DNA from 2 places in the Paraglaciecola sp. IT1134 genome. Region 1 is predicted to be linked to the other one. Evidence: predicted binding sites of a transcription regulator. Region 1 holds the regulator's gene; the other holds the start of a gene.
The links. The regulator FliA, encoded in region 1, starts transcription of late flagellar genes. The targets are predictions, from matches to a motif close to CTAAAGNTNNNNNNNNNNNNGCCGATA.
Positions count from the first base shown of each region.

Region 2: AC3RV5_RS04780 (VC2046/SO_2500 family protein) is a predicted target of FliA. The motif match lies at 2,555-2,581, and genes of this name have one in related genera.

Region 1 covers NZ_CM176486.1:3,661,224-3,672,406, forward strand. Annotated here, with positions in the region: gene AC3RV5_RS15985 (chemotaxis protein CheW) at 1-386, opposite strand, end outside; gene AC3RV5_RS15990 (chemotaxis protein CheW) at 411-1,124, opposite strand; gene AC3RV5_RS15995 (ParA family protein) at 1,121-1,900, opposite strand; gene AC3RV5_RS16000 (protein-glutamate methylesterase/protein-glutamine glutaminase) at 2,013-3,146, opposite strand; gene AC3RV5_RS16005 (chemotaxis protein CheA) at 3,171-5,312, opposite strand; gene AC3RV5_RS16010 (protein phosphatase CheZ) at 5,325-6,068, opposite strand; gene cheY (chemotaxis response regulator CheY) at 6,102-6,485, opposite strand; gene AC3RV5_RS16020 (RNA polymerase sigma factor FliA) at 6,529-7,257, opposite strand; gene AC3RV5_RS16025 (MinD/ParA family ATP-binding protein) at 7,254-8,120, opposite strand; gene flhF (flagellar biosynthesis GTPase FlhF) at 8,117-9,454, opposite strand; gene flhA (flagellar biosynthesis protein FlhA) at 9,488-11,183, opposite strand, start outside.
Region 2 covers NZ_CM176486.1:1,104,730-1,115,912, reverse strand. Annotated here, with positions in the region: gene AC3RV5_RS04795 (hypothetical protein) at 1-21, opposite strand, end outside; gene AC3RV5_RS04790 (hypothetical protein) at 88-585, opposite strand; gene AC3RV5_RS04785 (exopolyphosphatase) at 995-1,924, shown strand; gene AC3RV5_RS04780 (VC2046/SO_2500 family protein) at 1,987-2,517, opposite strand; gene AC3RV5_RS04775 (M23 family metallopeptidase) at 2,645-3,493, opposite strand; gene AC3RV5_RS04770 (6-carboxytetrahydropterin synthase) at 3,486-4,361, opposite strand; gene yejK (nucleoid-associated protein YejK) at 4,545-5,597, opposite strand; gene AC3RV5_RS04760 (YejL family protein) at 5,773-5,991, shown strand; gene AC3RV5_RS04755 (DUF3413 domain-containing protein) at 6,000-7,535, shown strand; gene AC3RV5_RS04750 (putative RNA methyltransferase) at 7,863-8,690, opposite strand; gene AC3RV5_RS04745 (MFS transporter) at 8,782-9,984, opposite strand; gene AC3RV5_RS04740 (class II glutamine amidotransferase) at 10,404-11,171, shown strand.

The sequences.
Region 1 (11,183 bases):
CTTTCTTCGGTTCCAACATTGGGTGCGCTTTCGATTTCAGATGAACGTAAATAAACTACTTCAGCCACGCTATCTAACAATATTCCCACAACTTGTTCGTCAGATTCGATGATAACGATGCGGGAACTATCAGTCAATTCAGCGGGCTCCAGGCCAAACCGTGCCCTGGTATCGATAACAGTCACTACATTGCCACGTAAATTGATGATACCTAATACATAATCCGGTGCCCCAGGTACCGGAGCGATCTCTGTGTGCCGAAGAACTTCCTGCACCTGCATGACATTTATGCCATAGGTCTCGTTACCTAATTTATAGGTAACCCACTGCAATACTTCGTCATCCTGCTCAGACGCTGTGTTATTTGACATTCTACTATTAGACATTGTTTATACTCCGCCGCACTTGAATTATTTATTATTACTGCTCATGCCTTTGTCCAGTAAACGAATTAGTTGTTTAACATTCACTAGGGCACACATTTTTTTCTTTACCATGCCGGATAACCAGAGGCGCTTACCATCATTTTTACGCCATTTTACATCTTCTGGCTGCAAGGTAAGGGTATTAACCAGGCTCTCACACGCCAGCCCCCATCCACTGTCATCTAACATAATAAGATATTGATATTTTGTGGACTCTGCCAGTTTTTCAGCACATTTGTCTGGCATAACCCATAAGGCGGTATCCACCACATTAATTTTTTCTTCTCGATGCAACATCACACCTTTGAACCACTGAGGTTTACCAAATAATGGATTAACCGTACCCAATTGATGAATACCACCTAATTCTGTTAGCGGCAAAGCCAGCGTTAAACCAGCTACTTCAAAAATCAATGCCTGAAATTGGCAGTCATAAATGCCGCTTAGTTGCTCATCGGTCTGGGCTACAGCTTCTTCTTCTTTGTCGGCAGGCTGCGCAATAACTGTAATTTCTGGCGCATCGTGCACGGGGATCGGTTGATCGATAACATCGTCCCGGGGCGCTAATAGCGCCGAACTCAGTAACTGGCTGACATTAGCCAAAGGTAATGCCGGTGCAGATGACGGTAGTTCCTCGGTAAGTAAAGCCGACAGATAATCTTCCATTACGTTTTCTCTGGCAAACTTACTCTGACTCATGACGTTGCCTCCAATATGCGTAAATGACGTAATAAACTCGTATAGGCATACACGCCCCGGGCTTTTGGCGCATATACTGATGGTGCGGTCTGGGCTGAGCTGGCATCTCTGAATTTAGTATCTATAGGGATTAAACCTTGCCACACCTTGTCACCATGACTTTCCCGTAAAGTACGATAAGCGTCAGTCGCTGCTCTAACTCGTTTGTCAAACATAGTGGGTACAATTGTATAAGCGAAATGTTTGTCAAGAGACTTTTCCATTATGGCCAAAGAGTGCAACATTCTATCCAGACCTTTAAGTGCCAAAAATTCCGTCTGCACCGGGATCACCACGCGAGTGGCTGCAGCTAAAGCATTAACCATAAGCACCCCCAATACTGGCGGACAGTCGATGAGCACATACTCGAAGTCATCTTCGAGTAATGCCAGTGCTCGTTTTAAAATCAAACCCATGCCATTTTGGTTACCGAGTTTTCGGTCCAGGGTTGATAACGCCATGCTGGCGGGTAATACAAATAATGAATCGAGTTTAGTCGGGCACAAGCAAGCTAATAATGTCTCTTTCGTCAGAGGCTGGGGGGAGGTAAAAACATCATAAAGCCCCTGAGACACCTCTTCCGAATCAATGCCAAAATAGTAACTTAGAGACGCGTGGGGGTCGGTGTCAACTAACAAAACTTTGGCATCACGCTGGGCTAATAGCCCACCAAGAGAGACAGTTGTCGTGGTTTTCCCCACCCCACCTTTTTGGTTTGCCACTGTCCACACTTTCACGTTTGTTACCTTGTATTAGTCCGCTATCCGCACCCAGGTTGCGAGTTGCCAATTAAATGATTTTCACCCATACAATACACCCAGACTTTAGCCTGATGCATGGTAACAGCCATTATTGGGGTACCATTTCCTTTTGAATACCGCCAAAAAATGCCTCTATGGAAAATTCTCGCTCGGCAATCCCGGCAGACATAACCGCTTGAGGCATGCCATACACCACTGAACTTTGTTCATCCTGCGCCCAAATTTTGGCGCCTTTATTTTTTAAGGTCTCGCTTCCGGCTTTACCGTCTGCCCCCATACCTGTCAGGATAAGGCCGAGTACATCCCCGGCGTAAACTTTGGCCAAAGATTTAAATGTCAGATCCACACTGGGCTTGTACATGACGCCACTAGCATGTGGCTCGTCATAGATACGAAATATTGCCCCTTGAGGCCGCCCTTCAACCGACATCTGCCGTCCCCCTGGAGCAAGGTAAGCGACACCGTTTTTGATCGCTTCGTTATGCTGGGCTTCTTTCACGGTTATTTTTGACGCTACATTTAAACGTTCAGCAAATGCCCGAGTAAATGATCCCGGCATATGTTGCACTACAAAAATCGGGTAAGGGAAATCCACAGGTAATTGCGTTAATATTTTTTGTAAGGCCACCGGGCCGCCGGTTGACGTACCTATAGCCAAACACTGGTAGCGTTTGCCTGACGGCACTCTACTACCGTTTGATGCATAAAGCTGAGGCGGTACCTGTTCACCGTTGTCCCGTAAAGATTTTGTTAACGGACTAGAGGGTTTATTAAATAATATAGCTTTGGGTTCACTACGGCTTGCCAATGGCCGATAACCGTAGCGTTTTTTACACAGGCCCTTGACCCTAGATTGCAACAATTGCACCGCTTCTTGGCGGTTAGATGCAATATCTTCAAATCGTTTGGGCAAAAAATCCAGCGCTCCGGCATCCAGCGCATCCAGTGTAGCTTGGGCACCTTCGCTGGTTAGCGACGAAAACATCATGATCGGCACTGAGCGCCACGCCATGATTTTTTTCACCGCGGTGATCCCGTCCATCACCGGCATCTCAATATCCATAGTGATAACATCTGGTTCTAATAACTTCGCCTGAGCGACTGCCTCTTCACCATTTTTGGCCTCACCGATAACGGTTAAACCCGGGTCTTGTTCGAGAATTTGCTTAACACGGCGACGAAAAAAAATTGAATCATCCACTACCAAAACTTTATATGCCATGTACTTCTTGTCGAAACCTCGTGATTATCGGGCTAACTGTTTTAACGCTTCTGCTTTTTTACTGGCGTAATGCTTTAAAAGTCCAGGAACATCTAAAATCAGGGCGATCCCGCCGTCGCTGGTAATCGTTGCACCAGCCATGCCTGGAGTACCCTGAAGTAATTCATCCAATGGTTTAATGACCACCTCTTCCTGTCCGATAAGGGCATCAACCACAAACCCAAGCTGTTGGGTACCAATCTGTACCACCACAACATGTCCTTTACTGCGATCCAGAGGTAAATTTTTCGCGGATTTGCGGTGTAACCAGTCCCGTAGGTAAAACAGTGGGATAGCTTTAGAGCGCACTATTTTGGTCAGTTGACCGTCTACAGTATTGGTTTTAGACATATCCATGTTGATTATTTCATTGACCGATCCCAGAGGTAAAGCGAAAGTCTGATCGCCAACCACTATCATCAAAGTCGGTAAAATCGCCAGGGTAAGGGGTACCTTGATTTCCAAGGTGGTACCTTTGCCTAACACTGAATCTATATTCACAGTACCGTTGAGTTGGTTGATCTTGGTTTTCACCACATCCATACCCACACCACGGCCAGACACCTCTGATATTTCTGTCTTGGTAGAAAAACCAGGGGCGAAAATAAGGTTAAATGCTTCTACGTCTGTCATACGTTGCGCGGCGTCTGCGTCCAATACTCCCCGGGAAATGGCTATCTCTTTAAGCTTTTGAGGATCCATGCCTTTGCCGTCATCTACTATCCTGAGGAGAATATGGTCCCCCTCTTGAGATGCAGCTAACTTCACTGTACCCAAACTTGGTTTGCCTGCGGCGAGACGCTCTTCAGGCATTTCAATGCCGTGATCTACTGAATTACGCACCAAATGCACCAATGGATCAGCCAGGGCTTCAACCAAATTTTTATCCAGATCGGTATCTTCACCTTCCAGCACCAGAGTAATTTCTTTTTTGAGGGTACGGGCTAGATCCCGCACAACTCTGGGGAAACGGCCAAATACCTTCTTAATTGGCTGCATGCGGGTTTTCATTACCGCGCCTTGCAAATCACCGGTTACAACATCCAAATTGGCGATTGCCTTGGACATACTTTCATCTTTTAACGTTAAGCCCAGACTTAATAAGCGATTACGCACTAATACCAGTTCACCGACCATATTCATGATCTGATCAAGCCGTTTGGTATCCACCCGCACAGTTGTTTCGGGTTGGGGAGCGGCGGGTTTTTTCTCTTCTTTTTTGGCTACAGGGGCAACCGCTTCAGTTTTGTTCTCTGTTGGTTTGACCACAGGAGCCTGGGAGGCAACCGCAGGTTTATCCTCTGCTTTGTTATCCGGTACAGGCGTTGAGGATTTTTGTTTAACTGCTGGCCCCTGACCTTTTCCATGCAGTTGATCCAGCAAAGCTTCAAATTCGTCGTCACTGATGTCATCACCACTTGCGCCTGCCGAGGATGCTTCTGGTGCAGGAGTGGGTTTGGAAGGTTCGGGAGCGTTGGGTGCGCTAAATTGTCCTTCACCGTGCAGTTGATCCAGTAAAGACTCAAAATCGTCGTCACTGATATCGTCACTGTCAGCAGCAATTTTATCTGTCGCAACAGATTTGCTGACGCCGATCGGCTCGCCCTTACCATGTAATTCGTCTAACAAGGCTTCAAATTCCGATTCATCGAAATCACCGCTTTGGGATTCAACGGTAACGGGCCCAGATTGCTCATTTTGAGTTTCTGGCGGGGCTACTACAGCTTCATCTTGTGACTCAGGTTTACTCAGTCGATGCAATTTATCCAGTAAACTTTGTTCGGCAGCCATCAAGGGGGTTTTATTTTTGACACTTTCAAACATTTCAACGACTTCGTCCGTGGCTTGCAGGATCACATCCATCAACTCCGGGGTAAGCGACCGCTGCCCGTTACGCATCACGTCGAATACATTCTCAGCGCCGTGGCAAATGTCGACTAACTCAGTTAGTGACAAAAATCCAGCACCGCCCTTGACTGTATGGTAACCACGAAAGATTGCATTCAATAAGTCAGCATCTTGTGGATTATTCTCAAGTTCGACGAGTTGTTCTTGTAATTGTTCTAAAATTTCTCCGGCTTCAACTAAAAAGTCCTGGAGAATTTCCTCGTCAACATCAAACGCCATATCTTAATGCCCCTAAAATCCTAAGCTTGACAGCAAATCATCGACATCATCCTGATCAGATGCGACGTCTTCACGGTTGGCAGCATCTATGATTGGGCCTTCCGCTTTTACACTATCGGCCTGTTTTTCAGATGTCTTAGTCTTTTCGCTTATTGCCGCGCCACCGAACATGGTCAACATGTGAACCAGGTTGTCTTCAACTTCCTTAACTAAATCAATTACCCGACGAATAACTTGGCCGGTTAGGTCCTGGTAACCTTGGGCCATTAATACTTCGGTCAACAATTCTGTTAGTTTGGCGGATTCAGCACCACCGACTTCCAGAAACTCATTCAGGTCATGACAGAGGGTGTTAAATTCACCCAACTGCAATTGCCGACTCATTAACTTTTTCCATTCTGGCAAGATAGAGGTTATGCCGGTACTCAGGTTTTCCGCAATGGGCATACAACTGTCCACCAGATCCATGGTCCGATTTGCGGCCTGTTCGGTGGTTTCTATCACATACATCAAACGGGTTTTGGCGTCAGGGATGTCTTCCGTGGCCAAATTGGCGATGCGCTCATCCAGTTGAAAATTATTTAGCGAGTCATGTAACTGTCGAGTTAACTTACCGACTTCGGCAAACAATTCGGCAGAATTACTTTCGGTTACCGTATCCAGAAGAGCTTGCGCACCCTGGTTATCGCCATTTTCCAGCAATGTAACCAGAGTCTTCGCATCTTCTAACGACATCGGGGCAGAACTAAAGGTCATAGGGCCTTCCTTACTTGTCAGGATGTGCCTGAATTAACCTAAACGTTCGAATATTTTGGTGAGTTTTTCTTTCAGGGTTGCTGCCGTAAAAGGTTTAATCACATATCCATTTACCCCAGCTTGAGCTGCGGCAATAATTTGTTCTTTTTTTGCTTCGGCGGTCACCATCAAAACGGGGGTATGTTTTAGCCTTTCGTCGGCTCGAATAGCCCGCAGTAAGTCAATACCTTGCATACCGGGCATATTCCAGTCGGTGACCACAAAGTCGAAATCGCCCTGTTGCAACATAGGCAATGCAGTGCTGCCATCATCAGCTTCTTGAATATTAGTAAAACCAAGATCTTTTAATAGATTCTTGATGATTCGACGCATGGTCGAGAAATCATCAACAACCAAAATTTTCATATTTTTATCCAAAACTATCTCCGGTGAGGGGAAACCCAAATTATTATTATGCTATTTATTCATTTGTGCGCCAAGTCTGCATTCGACTTTTAAGCTTCAGCATGGCTTGACTGTGGATTTGGCTTACTCTGGACTCACTGACATCCAATACTTCACCAATTTCACGTAAGTTTAACTCTTCATCGTAGTAGAGCGAAAGGACAATCGCTTCACGCTCAGGAAGGGTGGTAATAGCATGAGCCAACGCCTTTTGAAATGAGCCTTGTAACAGAACTTCAAAGGGGGTATCGGACGCTTTGGTTTGCTCATTGCTCACCACGTCCTCACTTACGCCCATATCTTCGATTCCGATGATTTTTCCGGCGTTAACTTCCCCTAACATTTGGTGGTAAGCGGTGAGACTGACGTCAAGTTTTTGTGCGATATCCACGTCCCGGGCATCTCGACCGGTTTGTCGTTCGACCTGATTGATTGCCTCGGTGATGGCGCGGCCATTTTTGTGCACCGAACGCGGTGTCCAATCACCCTTACGGATTTCGTCCAGCATAGAACCCCGGATACGAATGCCCGCAAAGGTTTCAAAACTGGCCCCTTTGGTGCCGTCGAAATTACGTGACGCTTCCAGTAAACCTATCATTCCTGCCTGAATGAGATCATCAACCAGGACGCTGGCAGGTAAACGTGCAATTAAATGATGCGCTATGCGTTTGACCAGCGACGCATGGCGTTCAACGAGTTCGTTTTTATCGTTTAACTGTTGATATGCCGAGGTTTTGCTGTTCACCGGGTTTCGCCTACTGCTTTTTTAGTAATCAACTGCTCAAGAAAAAATTCCAAATGACCGCCCGGTTGAGTGGGCACCGGCCAACTTGCAGCCTGCTGGGCCAATTTTCTAATGGCTATTGCTGCAGGGGACGTGGGATACAAGTCAACTATGGCCTTTTGCTTGCGTACGGATTTTCGCACGTTTTCATCAAAAGGTATTGTGGCCACCAGCTCCAGTGCCACATCCAGAAATCGATTGGTGACCTTACTAAGCTTACTAAAAAGTTCCTGACCCTCACGCATGTTGCGCACCATATTAGCCACTATCTTAAAACGAAAGACACCGTGCTCTTTATTTAATATTTTGATCAGTGCATAGGCATCAGTCAGGGAAGTCGGTTCGTCGCACACCACTACCATTATATCCTGGGACGCTCTGGAAAAGCTCAGTACCATATCGGAAATACCCGCGGCCGTATCCACAATCAATACGTCTATTTGCGTGTGTAATTCGCTAAAGGCACGAATTAATCCAGCATGTTCTGTGTGAGTCAGCTCAGTCATGGATTGACTACCAGATGTGGCTGGCGCTATTTTAATGCCATAGGGACCTTCTACCAGCACCTCATCCAAGGTGCACTCGCCAGATAATACATGTGACAAATTTTTCACCACTCGTAAACCGAGTAATACATCCACATTGGCCAAACCGAGGTCAGCATCAAGCACCATCACCCGTTTCCCTTGCTGGGCCATGGCAATGGCTGTGTTTAGGGTGACATTGGTTTTGCCCACCCCACCCTTGCCGCCCGTCACGGCTATCACTTTTATCAATCGCGATTGATTCATTCGTCTTAAGCTACTCGCCTGATCCTCAATCATACTGCCACTACTGCGTTATTAACTGAATGGCCAGTAGTATGAATTAATCCGTGTTGTTTATAAAGTCTGGCTGCACTGGTAATTAGAAATTTAGCTTCTGCCACTTTTAAGTCCTCAGGTACCCGTTGTCCATCGGTAACATAACTCACCGGAAGCTTGTGTTCTATAGCCGCACTGATCGCTTCCCCAAGACTGTAACACTCATCTAATTTTGTGAAAATACATCCCTGCAAAGAAACTTGCTTATACGCATTAATGGTTTGTTGCATCACTTGATACTGGCTATTTGCCTGCATGACTAAATAGTTCTGTATATTAGCACATGCACTTTGCTTTAACGTTTCTAACTGCCGTATCAGTCTAACATCCCTTTGGCCAAAACCTGCTGTATCAATTAGTATGATGCGTTTATTTCGGAACTGAAAAAGTAGATCAGACAGTTCTTCGGCGTTTTGCGCTTTTTTTACCCCGCAGCCGATAATACGCGCATAGGTAGATATTTGCTCAAAAGCCGCAATCCGGTAACTATCAATCGTGATAAGTGCGACTTGATCCGGGCCGTATTTTTGAGCAGCCTTGGCGGCTAGTTTGGCTATAGTGGTCGTTTTACCTGTGCCGGTGGGCCCCATGAGTACCGCTATTCCACCTTTGTTGAGAATATTGTCTTCTTGAGTTTGAATTTTATTAGCCAGCAATTTCAATAAAAACAGCCAGGCTTGGCGCTCGTCAGCTTTAGCGGGTGTGTATGACACCACTTCATTGGCCAGAGTTTTGCTGATCCCCATTTGCTCCAGGCGCGAGGTTAGATAACCGTGCAGAGGATGACTACGGGCATTATTTTGCTCAATCAGGCCCGCCACCTGAAACTGTAATACATTGCGCAGTGACGAAAGCTCCTGGCGCATTTCGTTCAAGACATGACTTTGTTGTTTGTCCACCGTGCCTGCATGCGTTCCAGGATTTGGGACGTGCTGGGGAGGTGCAATCTGGCCTAAATTTTTCGTTTGGGTAACAACTTTGCTATTTTCATAGCCAGATGCAGTAGCAGACTTCTGGGTTTGGGACTGTTTTTCCAGCAACGCACGCAGACTATCGGGACCACTGTCACCGATAATTTCACTTAAAGTCGGCGTCGCGGCCTTTCTGGCAGGCGAAGTGGCTGGCTTATTGACGAAATTTTTCGCCGCGGCAGGTTCCTGTTCATAAGCGGCAACAATTTCAACACCATCCGCCAATTTTTTGTTAGACATGATAACCGCATCGTTACCTAACTCATCTTTGACCTGTTTCAATGCATCACGCATATCTTTGCCATAAAAACGTCTAATTTTCACAAATTACCCCTTACTGCTCTATTCAATGCCGGTCTATTGACCCACAGCACTGACTATTTTAATTTGCTTGTCATCCGGTATCTCTTGGTACGACAACACATGTAATCCAACAACCGCATGTTTCAAGAATCGGGATAACACTGGGCGTAACATGCCTGATGTCAGTAACACGGCTGGTTCGCCAGCTAACTCTTGTTGTTGCGAAGCTTCATTTAGAGATTTTTGCAAGCGTTCTGCCAACCCGGGCTCTATACCTGCGCCATCACCACCACCTGCTTGTAATGACTGGTGCAACATCTGTTCCAACTCTGGCGCCAAAGTTATGACTGGTAACTCTAACTTGCCGCCATTGATTTCCTGGATGATCAGGCGTTTGAGGGCAATTCGCACGGCAGACACCAGTACGTCTGGGTCCTGGCTCTTGGGCCCATATTCACACAGGGTCTGCACTATGGTGCGCAAATCACGAATAGGCACGCCTTCATACAAAAGGGTTTGCAAGACTTTAACGACCGTACTCAAAGGCAAAATGTCCGGTACCAACCCTTCCACCAATTTAGGGCTTTGTTTAGCCAGCAAATCAAGTAATTGCTGCACTTCCTCATGCCCCAGTAATTGATACGCGTTATTGGTCAATAACTGGCTAAGATGGGTGGCCACCACCGTCGCCGCATCAACCACCGTATAACCTAAGGTTTGTGCGTGCTCACGTTGGTTAGGGCGGATCCAAACAGCATCCAGGCCGAAAGCGGGATCGGTGGTTGCCGTTCCCTCCAGTTTGCCAAATACCTGCCCCGGGTTGATGGCCAGTTCGTCGTCATGGCTAATTTCTGCCTCCCCAACCGACACCCCCAACATGGAAATAGTATAATTGTTGGGACTGAGATCTAAATTGTCGCGAATGTGTACTGGGGGAATGAGAAAGCCAAGTTCCTGTGATAATTTTTTACGCACCCCTTTAATACGTGTCAATAACTCGCCACCCTGGCTTTTATCGACTAGGGGGATGAGTCTGTAACCCACTTCCAATCCTATGGTGTCCACATGTTGCACGTCATCCCAGCCCAGCTCCTTGATTTCTGCCGGTTGTTGATTGGCGCGATCCGGCAGTTGCGTAACCACTTCCGGTTCGGCGGCACGCTTTTCTTCAAGCCATTTTTGATAATAAGCATAACCTCCAACCACAGCACTAAAACCTAGAAAGGCCATGTGCGGCATGCCAGGTACGATACCCATGATAAACATGATCCCGCAGGTGATATACAAAGCCCGACGATTACCCAACTGACGGGTCAGCTCTTGGCCCATCTCCTGGGAATCATTTTCCCGTGTAACTATGATTGCGGTCGCCACGGACAGTAATAAAGACGGAATTTGCGCTACCAAACCGTCTCCGATGGTTAATAACGTATAGATTTCTATCGCCTGACCAAAAGCCAAATCGTGTTGAATAATGCCGATAAACAGCCCGCCTACTATGTTGATCAACATAATAAACAGACCCGCGACCGCATCACCTTTAACAAACTTGGATGCCCCGTCCATAGAGCCATAAAAATCCGCCTCTGAAGTCACTTCAAAGCGGCGTTTACGCGCCTCGTCCTGATCGATAAAACCGGCATTGAGATCTGCATCTATGGCCATTTGTTTGCCGGGCATGGCATCCAGGGTAAAACGGGCACTAACTTCTGAAATTCGCCCGGCACCAGCGGTCACAACCTTGAAATTG
Region 2 (11,183 bases), 2.6 Mb from region 1:
ATGCACGATCACTGCCGACATAACTGCTCCTTATTAACGGTTTCACACTTTGGCCGTTTCAGAATTATGGGTGCTTAAGCACCCTGCTTATTGTGTTTCTTTTTTGGGCTCGGGATTATCGGTTATCGAATAAATAACCGAACTGATTTTCCAGCCTTGCATGGTGTTGATCAGGTGCCAGCTTTCATCACCCCAGTTTGATTTGTAGTTGTCTTTATGAAAGCTATATTTAAAATACACCGAGGCTACATCGCCGTCGGTATGAATCTTGATATCCCAGAATTTCTCTTCTATCTGTTGTGGTGTACTGACCACCCAGCCAATAAAACTCAAGTGATTCCCCAGTTGCTCACCGTTATTAGTCGGTAAATTCCCTGTTCGTTTTAACCCGGTAATTCCAATCCAGGGCACGGATTTGTGGTAAAAAAGATCGACAAATTTTTGCTCGTCTTTTTCAACCAATGCCAATCTGAAATTCTCAACCACCTGCATGAACTCGTCATAGTGTTTAGTATTCTCAGCTCGGACAAAATGCGCAGTGCTAAAAACCAACAACATAGTGATATAGCTCAGGATTTTTTTCAATTAGTTGTCCCTATGTCGAACTAATATTAGGGGTGATACGTTTACATTTGAATGCATCAATTACCACAACTATATCGCAGAGCTTGTTTTATGGGTTCTGATGTTGCCCCAAAACGCATTATTTTCAGACATAAAAAAGCCGCAGACATGAAAAATCATGAGCGGCCCAAAGGGACATACGACAGTTCACTAGGCTGTCTTTACATTAGTCGCCCCCAGTACTGAAAAAGTTTAGTTAGGCTAAAACTTTATATTTTTCATCTTCTGAAATAATTATCTTTAAACGAGGTACACCGCACGATGCAAGCCGGTGGCCGGGTCAATAATATTATTTGCAGCAAAAGTTGCATGTACTCTTAATCAACATGCCTTTAAGCTGGAGGCTGGGCACCACCTAAAAAGAGTATTTATGGCTAATAATAGTTTTCGACTGATAACCCGTAGTGATTTTGATGGCCTGGTTTGCGCCGCCTTACTCAAAGACATGAATATGATCGATGACATCAAATTTGTTCATCCCAAAGACATGCAAGATGGCAAAATTGAGATCACCGACAAAGATATCCTCACCAACCTGCCTTATGTGGCTGGTTGCCATTTATGTTTTGATCATCACCATAGCGAAGTGTTGCGCAACGACAGTCACGACAACCATATTATCGATCCTAAGGCTCCTTCGGCGGCCAGGGTGGTGTTTGAACATTTTGGTGGCACACAACAGTTCCCCAAGATCTCTGCCGAATTAATGGCGGCTGTGGACAAAGGCGATTCGGCTAATTTTAATCAGCAGGAAATTTTAAATCCCCACGGTTGGGATCTAATGAATTTTTTAATGGATGCTCGCACCGGTTTAGGCCGTTTCCGTGAATTTAGCATTTCTAATTATGACCTGATGATGAAGCTCATCGATTGCTGTTTGGATCTTAGCGTAGAGGAAATCATTCAGCTTCCCGATGTACAGGAGAGGATAAAAATCTATCGTGAACATAGCCAGTTGGCAGTGGATCAAGTGCAACGCTGTGCAAAAATTGAAGACAACTTGGTGGTCCTGGACCTTACCCAGGAAGAAACCATTTATGCCGCCAACCGCTTTCTGATTTATGCGTTGTTCCCCCAATGTAATATATCCCTGCATAAGATGTGGGGCTTTCAAAAACAAAATATCGTATTTGCAATCGGCAAATCTATTTTGAATAAGACCTCAGGTTCGAATATCGGCCAAATGTGTTTGCAATATAATGGTGGGGGCCACGAAAATGCAGGCACTTGCCAAATTGACGCAGACCAGGCAGACGCTGTATTGCAACAACTTATTAGCCAAATCAACCAGGACGGTTAATTTGCCCTAATGTAGCGGATTGTCCAATGGCAATCCGTATATTTTTTTCTATTCTGTTTACATTAGGCCGCATTTTGCATGTCCAGACCGATTTGCTGTAGTAAATCGTATAGGCCAGTTTCATCCACTTCAATTTCCTGCTCCAGTTCAACATCATTTTTATGCCGTTGCTGGGTATGAATATCACAGTTTGCCAATACATCTTCATCGATCACACAGACATCATTGTGTAAAGACAGGGGCTGGGGATGCATCGCCAACCACAGGTGGGCACTTTTAATGCCATCATTGTGCATGATCGCTGAGGCAGTATCGGCGTATTGCCAATCCTGAATACGGGCACTGAGGGGCACTTTAGGATATAAAGATAGGCCAGCAATATCATCTGTAGGCGGGCTATCGTCTTGCCGGGCATTGTTTGGTCGTGCGACGCTGGGCCTTTCCAGGTAATTTTGCTGTAACATGCTCAGCAGCAGCGCAAACTTGGCCCCCTGAGAAGATGCACGGTTGAGTGACCCACAAAATTCCAGGTCGAGTTGACTACTCACAGGAGAGGTGTGGGTACTATGGCTAGTATTTTGTCCGTCGAGCAACAGGTGATCCGTTAATGACTGGCTAAGTTATTAAGGTTATCGCGTAATTCGACCCAAGCTTTAATGGGAAATGAATTAGTGTCAGTGGGTGGCGCTCAAGTAGTTAGCGTCCCCGGGTGAGACTTAATTAGTCAGCGTCCACCGAGTGACGCTCAGGCACCAACAAGGCCGGATCAAGTCTCTGCTTCTCCCAGTTCATGCGCCAATCCAAATGGGCGCCAGTCACGCGGCCTGTGGCTCCAATTTCAGCTACCAGTTGGCCTTGCGTGACAATATCGCCGGTTTTAACGTGGCCCTTGCTCAGATGCAAAAAAGTAGAAGACACACCAAAACCGTGGTCGATGATCATAGTGCCTCCGGAATAATACATATCAGGCACAAACAAACTGATCACACCGCTGGCGGGGGCGTATACAGGGGTGCCTGTTGAGGCGGCTATATCCACACCATAATGCGGGCGCTTGGGTTGACCGTTTAACACCCGCTGGCTACCATACACACCACTGATGGGGCCGGTTGCTGGCCATATAAAATCTTCGCTAAAATCCGTACGCTCATCACGTAAACTGCGTGCTTGGGCTACCTGAACATTGTCACTGCGAATGCGTTCCAATACTTCTTTGGGAGGCGACACCATGTTTTGGGGCAAACCTTCAATACGCTGAATATCGTATTTACGAGGACTGAGTTCAATATTTTGGGTGTGATTTACGCCTTGTTCATCAAGCCACCTGAGCCGATGACTCAGTTTCGCATCGCGACCAAAACCAAAGACAAACAACCCGTCAGGTGCTACTTTTAAACTCTGGCCATCGAGCCATAACTGACTGCCCGTGGGGGCAACACCGCGGATCAGGCTGCCCTGGGTCAGTTGCCCACGCAAAACCAACTCATCGCTGGTGTGTTGGGCCAGGGCCAGGTCCGTACCCGACAGCAACAACCATACACTCAATAGCGCCAACCAGCCATTACGCATTGGCTATCGCCCCTTTGCCAACACCCTCAAATGCCAGCACCCTAAACTCACTTTCAGGTACCAGACGTTTTTGTTCGTCGGCTACAAACTGGGCTAAACATTCGACTGTGGTATCCGTATCCACCAGTTCCGCTTCCGCTTTAGGGATCGCCAATTCAAACCAGCCCTGGGACGATCCGTAGGCAAACAAATAATGTTCAGCGAAATCTACTTCCTGCACGTTAAAATTAACCTGCTCTTGGCTGACCACGTCTTCAGTTGACCCAATATAGATATCGGACCATCTGTCCGCCCAATAGTGTTGCCATTCGTTACTTTCGTGCTGATTTTCAATAATGGTAATTTTTGAGCGATGACCATGGGCAATCCGCTGGCAATTACCATCGTGTTTTTTCAAACCATGAGTATAGTGATAATAAGGCGTGTCGATTACTTCAGCGCGCAGCGTTAGCTCAAGTCCTATGACATTCTCCGGCAGGTGGGTGGCAATCACCTGTTTCAAATATTGACTAACCGACGACATGGTCACATGTTTGGCATACACAAAAGCGTATGCTTCAGACGGACAATCTAGGTGAATAGAACGGCCGTTTGGCCGCATAAAATCGACACTTACTCGCTCGTTTTTCTGATCATGTACAAGTTGGCTGTATGGATGTTCAACAGGTACTAACAATTTGTGATCTACGTATTGATCGATCAAATACTTCAGTTGTTTTTTAACCTTGGAAAAATCCAGCACCATGCTTTCTTCATTTAAGTCACCGTCCAAAATGACATCGACTATCCAACTTTCGCCCACCATGCCTCGCTTGGGGCATAAATAGGAGAAATCCATTACGGTTAAATCGTTAACAAATAATTGCATAAAACTAATTAGCTACCTTGGTTGTCATCACTGCCCTGGGGAGTCTGTCAAAACCCCAGGATTGGCGCTCAGTGCGCCTCTGATTAGTATATCTTGGACCTAACGTTTAATCATGTATTAATACCAATCGACATAACCGTAATCCCGGTGAAAAGCACTTAGCCAACTTCCTGATATGGATTGCTATTTTTGGGACTTTAACAGCTGATCTTTAAGGTTTGGCGGAATTCCTCGGATCATCAGGGTATCAGAACCTGCATCATAACTGATCCTGTCACCGAGCAACTTTCGCTCAAAACTGAGGGATACGCCGCCCCCCTGGCCGCTGAATTTAGCCAAGGTTTTAAGGGCGCTGCGATCCGCCTGAAACTGATCTTCAATAGGCTGTTCGCTGCTTTTAACAAATTGATAAAAATCACGACTTTCGTCTTCTTTGGGCAACTTATCAGCTAACTCTTTAAGTTGAATGTCTTCACCCTGATCGAGCTTTTCTTTGTAATATTGGGATACTATCTTGCGCGACTCGTTTTTTTCATTAGGATCGAGCTGTTCCGAAGCTAAAAACTCGTCGACTGAACTGAGCAGCTGTTTATTCTGTTGTTTCACATCCACCAGCTCTTCACAGCCCAAAAAGTGCATAAAAAAGTCTGACACTTTGCGCCCCATACGGCCTTTGATAAAACTGATGTATCTTTGCTGCTCGGGACTCACTGCAAGCTGGGTGAGATCGATTCTGACTGCCAACTGCATCCTGGCCAAATCCAGATGATCACTGCTGGTTAACTCCAGCTCTCGATTAATTTCTACGTGCTGCTTGGTATTGATGATGGCGATCATCAAATAATCTGTGGCCAGAAACTGGTAGTGACTGAAAATCACAAAACCGGTTTCTATGCTGCCCATCTCCAATAGCGATTTTTTTAGCATCTGGCAGCTGTCGATACTGAACTGCACGAAGGTTTCTGGATCCCCCAGCATTTCTTTTAGTCGGGTTTTAAAGTGAGCAGGGGCCACACCTGACGGCTCATCGTCTTGTGCAACGGCAGCCTGTTCATCCTCAACAAATCCTCCCACCCCTTTACCGGGTTTGGTATTAAAGGCATGGTTAATTTGCTGGGCCAAATCTTCAATGGCCGGAGTCACGTCAAAACAGGTTTGACGGGGGATCAGCTGTAACTCTTGTTGGTTGTTAATCGCCAGTTGATGCACCACAAAATGATGAATTAATGCACTCACATTGCCTCCTTAAAAATAACTTACTTGGGGTTTTACCTCACTTAATAAGATAAAACGTCTGTTCACTACACCGACTGTCATTGATTTACTGCTTTTTAACCGAGGAGTTTTCGCTATACTCGCAATTTATCCAGACCATTGTTACTATCTCGCCACGACTGCTACGAGAAAAACCATGCCTCAAAACTCAAAATATTCCGATACACAGTTTGAAACCGTCATGCATGACATCATTGTCGCGCTGGAAAAAAACCAGGCCAGCCGCGATTTATCCCTTATGGCCCTAGGCAATGTCATAACCAATATTTTTATGCAGCAAGTCAACGCCAATCAGCGCAGTGAAATGGCCGACAAGTTTACACAAGTGCTGCTTAAAAGTATCAATGCTAAATAGAATTATTCATGATATTAACTGAAACACCCAGGCGCAAATTAGTTACTCAGCTGGTTAATTGGGGCCATTGGTTTGCCCTGATCAATATGTTGCTAGCCATTGCTATCGCCACCATATACATATTTAACTCACCGGCACCGGAAACCCTGCTGGGTGTGACTTATCTATTTACTAACTGGATTAGCCATATTGGCTTTTTGACCTTCTTTGGTTTTATTATTTTTATCTTGCCTTTGTGTTATCTGGTACCCAGTGCCAGAACGGTCAAAGGTGTGAGCGCGTTATTGGCCGCCATAGCCCTGGCGTGTTTGGCTCTAGATGCGCTGTTGTACAATAAATACGGTGTGCATCTAAGTCTGGGCTCCGCTCACCTGATCCGCAATGAAGCCAACAACGCCATATCCGGTTTCGGCTGGCAGAAATGGGGCTTTTTTCTACTGGTGTTTGTATTCTGGTTATCCACCCAACTGATCATTGCTAACGCCATTTGGAAACGTATTGGCCGCTTACAAAAGTATAAACTGGCCTTGCCCATCAGCAGTTTCTTTATTGTATGTTTTGTTAGTAGCCATGCCCTACATATCTGGGCGGATGCTAACCTTTACCATCCCATAGTGCAGCAGGATGACTTGTTTCCCTTGTCATACCCGGCAACGGCTAAAACTCTGATGTCACGCTACAATTTGCTGGACCGGGAGAACTACGAACAGCGTAAAGAACTGCAGTTTAACGAAAACATGGGAAACATACGTTACCCCTTGTCACCTATTTATTGCTCGGTATCACCCGCAAGTAAGGTATTGATGCTGGTGCAGAGTGACACAATGCCCATTGCCACAGCCTCGCGCTTTGTTTATAGCAGCCCTCATTTGGGCGGTCAGTCCTCTGTCGATGCGGCCAAACTAAGTCTGCTATTTGGTTTGCCCGAGTTATATCATCCCGCTATAAGCAGCAAAACACCTGTCCTGCTGGATTTACCTAGAGGCTTGGGGCTAAACGTGCATGTGTATTCTGAGCAAGCCATTACACAAGACAGTATCCGGGGGTTCGTGCAAGATTGGCAGACTTTCGCTGCCAATTTAGCCGCGCAGCAAACCCAACTTGGTATTGCCTTTGCGACTGCCGAACAAATCAATAGCTTACTCAGTGCGCAAACTTTGCAGCAATATCAGGTGTTATTGGTTAAAAACGTAAATGGCGACAGCCAAATACAAAGGCGTTTATACAGCAATACTCCTTTGGTCGCCGAATTTTCAAGTACCGAAGATCTCGCCCCGACCTTGTTGAATATGCTGGGGTGTCGTGCATCTGAAAAGGCATACAGTACCGGGAGGGATCTGCAAAATACAACCCAGGATTGGACAGTTACCACTCAAGGCCGTAAGGTCATAGTGATGCAACATCAGCAACGTATTGAAGTATTGAATAATGGCACCACCAGGGTGTTTAATGTGCAAACGGGAGAGGAAGAATTTGCTACTTTCGAGACGGCATTGCTCAGTCAGGCGATTAAACGTTTGAGTAGCTTTTCCGTTAGCAAATAAAAATTACTTTCCCCCTCATCAGGCAGCTTAATCGTTAGCTGCCTTTTTTATAGGTATTAGCTAACCGTCACCTTTTGTAACACTCTAACTGAAAAATGGGCTTTGACCTGTTCCAAAGTGGCCAAAATCACCTCTACCTTGTCTTTAGGAGCGGTCCAGTAGATGAATAGCGGGTCATCATCAGTAAATTGAGGCGCATTTTCGGGCGACTCAGGGCAAACTTGAAACTCATGTGCGCAATAGCCTTTATACCCAGAGTCATTGAAATTTCATGACAGCGGCAAATGAGTGTAGCCAACAAACAAGCTGTTTCAAGGATTGAGGGTATTAGCTACCCGTCACCTTTTGTAACACCCTAACTGAAAAATGGGCTTTGACCTGTTCCAAAGTGGCCAAAATCACCTCTACCTTGTCTTTAGGAGCGGTCCAGTAGTAGGGTGTCATCATCAATAAATTAAGGCGCATTTGCGAGCTACTGAGGATAAAATTGAAACTCAGCTCGCCGTCATGCACCACACTAAACCCCTCTGGTATGCAGGCCATGGGTTTATGTTCGGCAGGGGCGTCATAGATGCATTTTTTTAGCTGTTGCAGGTGATCCGGCCCAGGATTAACTTGTATCCAGATCCCGTCTTGGACCAACACCCGATGTATCTCCTTTTCACTGCTGGGCGCAAATATCTGGATCACCGCCTGTTGACTGGCACTGGCCAAAGGTAAGTTGAAGCTACTGGCGACAGCGAAGTGGCTGTCAGGGTATTTTTTGGCGGCCTTTTGTACCGCAATCTTGGAGATATCCAACCCACCGCTTATGACTGATCTGGCTTTGAGGGTTCGCAATGCGCCAATAATGCCATTAAGATAATAACCCTCCCCACAGCCAGCATCAAATAACGCCAACTCACTAGCGAACGGGTATTTGTCAATTAGCTGGGCCAAATGCAAGGCCAAGGGCTGGTAATAATCCTGCTCTAAAAAAGCCCGCCGCGCATTAACCATCAGTTTATTATCACCGGGCTCTTTGCTGCGTTTGTGCTGAGCTAACAGCAGGTTCACATAACCCTCTTTCGCCCTGTCATAACTATGCCCGTTTACACAACTATAGGTGCGCTCCGTTAGGTTTAACGGTAATTGGCAAGCGGGGCAAGTCCACATAAGTTCTCTCACGCAAAAAAGACGCTAGTGTAGCAGAGTTAAATCGAGGGGAATGCTAGTTATTATTGAAGCATGTATCGCCACACGCGGGTTAGACATGAGCCTTATCTGCCTCGCTAACAGCGAGTTGCCGTTTAACGTGGCGACTGTAATACCAGGTCATCAACCACAACCACAAAGCCCCAATAGGTATCATCCAGAATGCCGTCGTTATGGGCGCAAAATGCGCCCATAATCCTGTGCCAAAAGAGGCGGTTTGCACGCCGATAGACGATCCTATGACACACACCCCGGAAATTAACGGCCCTTTGTCACTGTCGATATCCATGGCACAGGAGAGCATAAGGGGAAATAGCCCCCCCAAACCCAAACCAATTAGGAAATTCCCCCAGGACATCATCACCGGATCGCTGGCAAATTTAATCACAAACGCCCCCACTGCCATCACAGTAGCGAGAATTAACATTAATCTGTGGCTGGAAACCCAGTATAACAAGATTGAAAAGCCCAAACGGCTGAGCACCATACCTGCACTAAAAAAGGCAAATACCAGACGGGCCTGCTCCCCGCTAAAACCGTGGCCTATTTGCGCATAACTGACAAACCAGTTGCCATTGCCAAACTCAACCATACCGTAACCCAAGGCGGCTAATGCCAGAAACAGGAACACGGGCTGTTTGATCACATCCCGGTATGACAAACTCTGGCGATTTTTTTCCGCTGCAACTTCGGTTACCAACTTCTTGCCTTGATGGGCTGCATACCAAGTATATCCAGCCAGAATTAATAGTCCCACGGACAACAAACGCAAGGGCCAACGCCAGTTTTGTTCAATCAGATAAAGTCCTGAAATGTAAAATGGGGCTGCCAAGGTACCCAGACTAAACATAAAATCCATCAGGCCCATCATAGTTGAACGTTTTTTGACATACAGACGGGCAATAAGAGTATGACCAATAGTGAACAAGCTGGAACTGAAGATCCCTAATACAAAGGCTCCTAAGACCAGCCAAATCCAATGTTGCACAAAAGACAGGCCGAAGAGCAACACCGCCACACACACCAGTAATCCGGAGAACAACGACAAAAAATCAAACTTCTGCACGTATTTGCCGCCAATTATAGCGCCCACTATCATGCCCACTGAAATGAGGGTAAAAAAGATGCCACTAACCAAATCCCCCATATTCAGGCTACGTGCTAAATCAGGCAGTAAAATTCCCCATAAAATAAACACCATACCCAGTAAAAAAAAGCCGATAAAAACGATAGTGGTGGCGGAATTACGATCCATTTTTTGTCCTAACTGAATATGTAAATAAGGGGAGAAGAGCTTGCTCTACATCACTAGCGAACGGCTAAGCTCGACTCCCAAAAGGAACGGAATGAACTGAGCATTTTTTGAATTACGAGCAAAAACCCGCATAGATAAACAGGTTCATTATACTTATGCAATAACCTTATTCGTTAGTTAGCTTGCTTTATATGATAATTTACAGGTGGCTCAAACCGCTGTAACACAAACAACAAAATCTTAACGAAAATAGTAATTTTACTGTAAAACATCGGTTAAAAGAGTCGCGCTGGGGAAATAGACCACGGCCTGTTTAGGGTTCTTAATTAACCCTTACAAAGACTGTAGGGATGATCATTTCACTGACCACAGATTAGATATGGTGCCTACTTTGGCATCGAGGTTATTCAGGATTAATTATGTGTGAATTATTGGGCATGTCAGCCAATGTACCCACTGACATTTGTTTCAGTTTTAAAGGCTTACGGGAGCGCGGCGGACGGGCCGGGCCACACAAGGATGGCTGGGGCATAGCCTTTTATGAAAACAAAGGTTCATGTATATTTAAAGACCCCCTGCCCAGTTATGAGTCTGAAATTGCCCGGCTCATCTCCGATTATCCCATTAAAAGTAAAGCGGTGATTGCCCACGTCAGGCAGGCCAACAGTGGGCGCATAGCCATGGAAAACACCCATCCTTTTAGCCGTGAATTGTGGGGACGCAATTGGACCTATGCCCACAACGGCCAGTTGCAAGGGTATACCCGTTTGCCGGTGGATCGCTTTCCACCCGTCGGTACCACTGATAGCGAGCGGGCATTTTGTTATTTATTAAGTCAGCTCGATAAACGCTACCCTAATCGCCCCAGTAAACGCCTGTCAGCCTTTAATTTTCTGCGCCGCGAAGCGGCGAACTTACACAAGCTTGGTGTATTCAACATGCTTATTAGTGATGGTGAGTACTTGCTGGCATTTTGTTCGACTAAATTGCAGTGGATCACCCGCCGCGCACCGTTTGGCAGCGCCACTTTGTCAGATATTGACGTTGATATCGATTTTACTAAAGAAACCACGGCCCATGATGTGGTGACCATCATTGCAACCGAACCACTTACCTGTAACGAAAAATGGCAGCAGATGAAGCCAGGAGAAGGGCAACTGTTCCGCTTCGGCGAACCCCTAAAATAATCTGCTGTATAG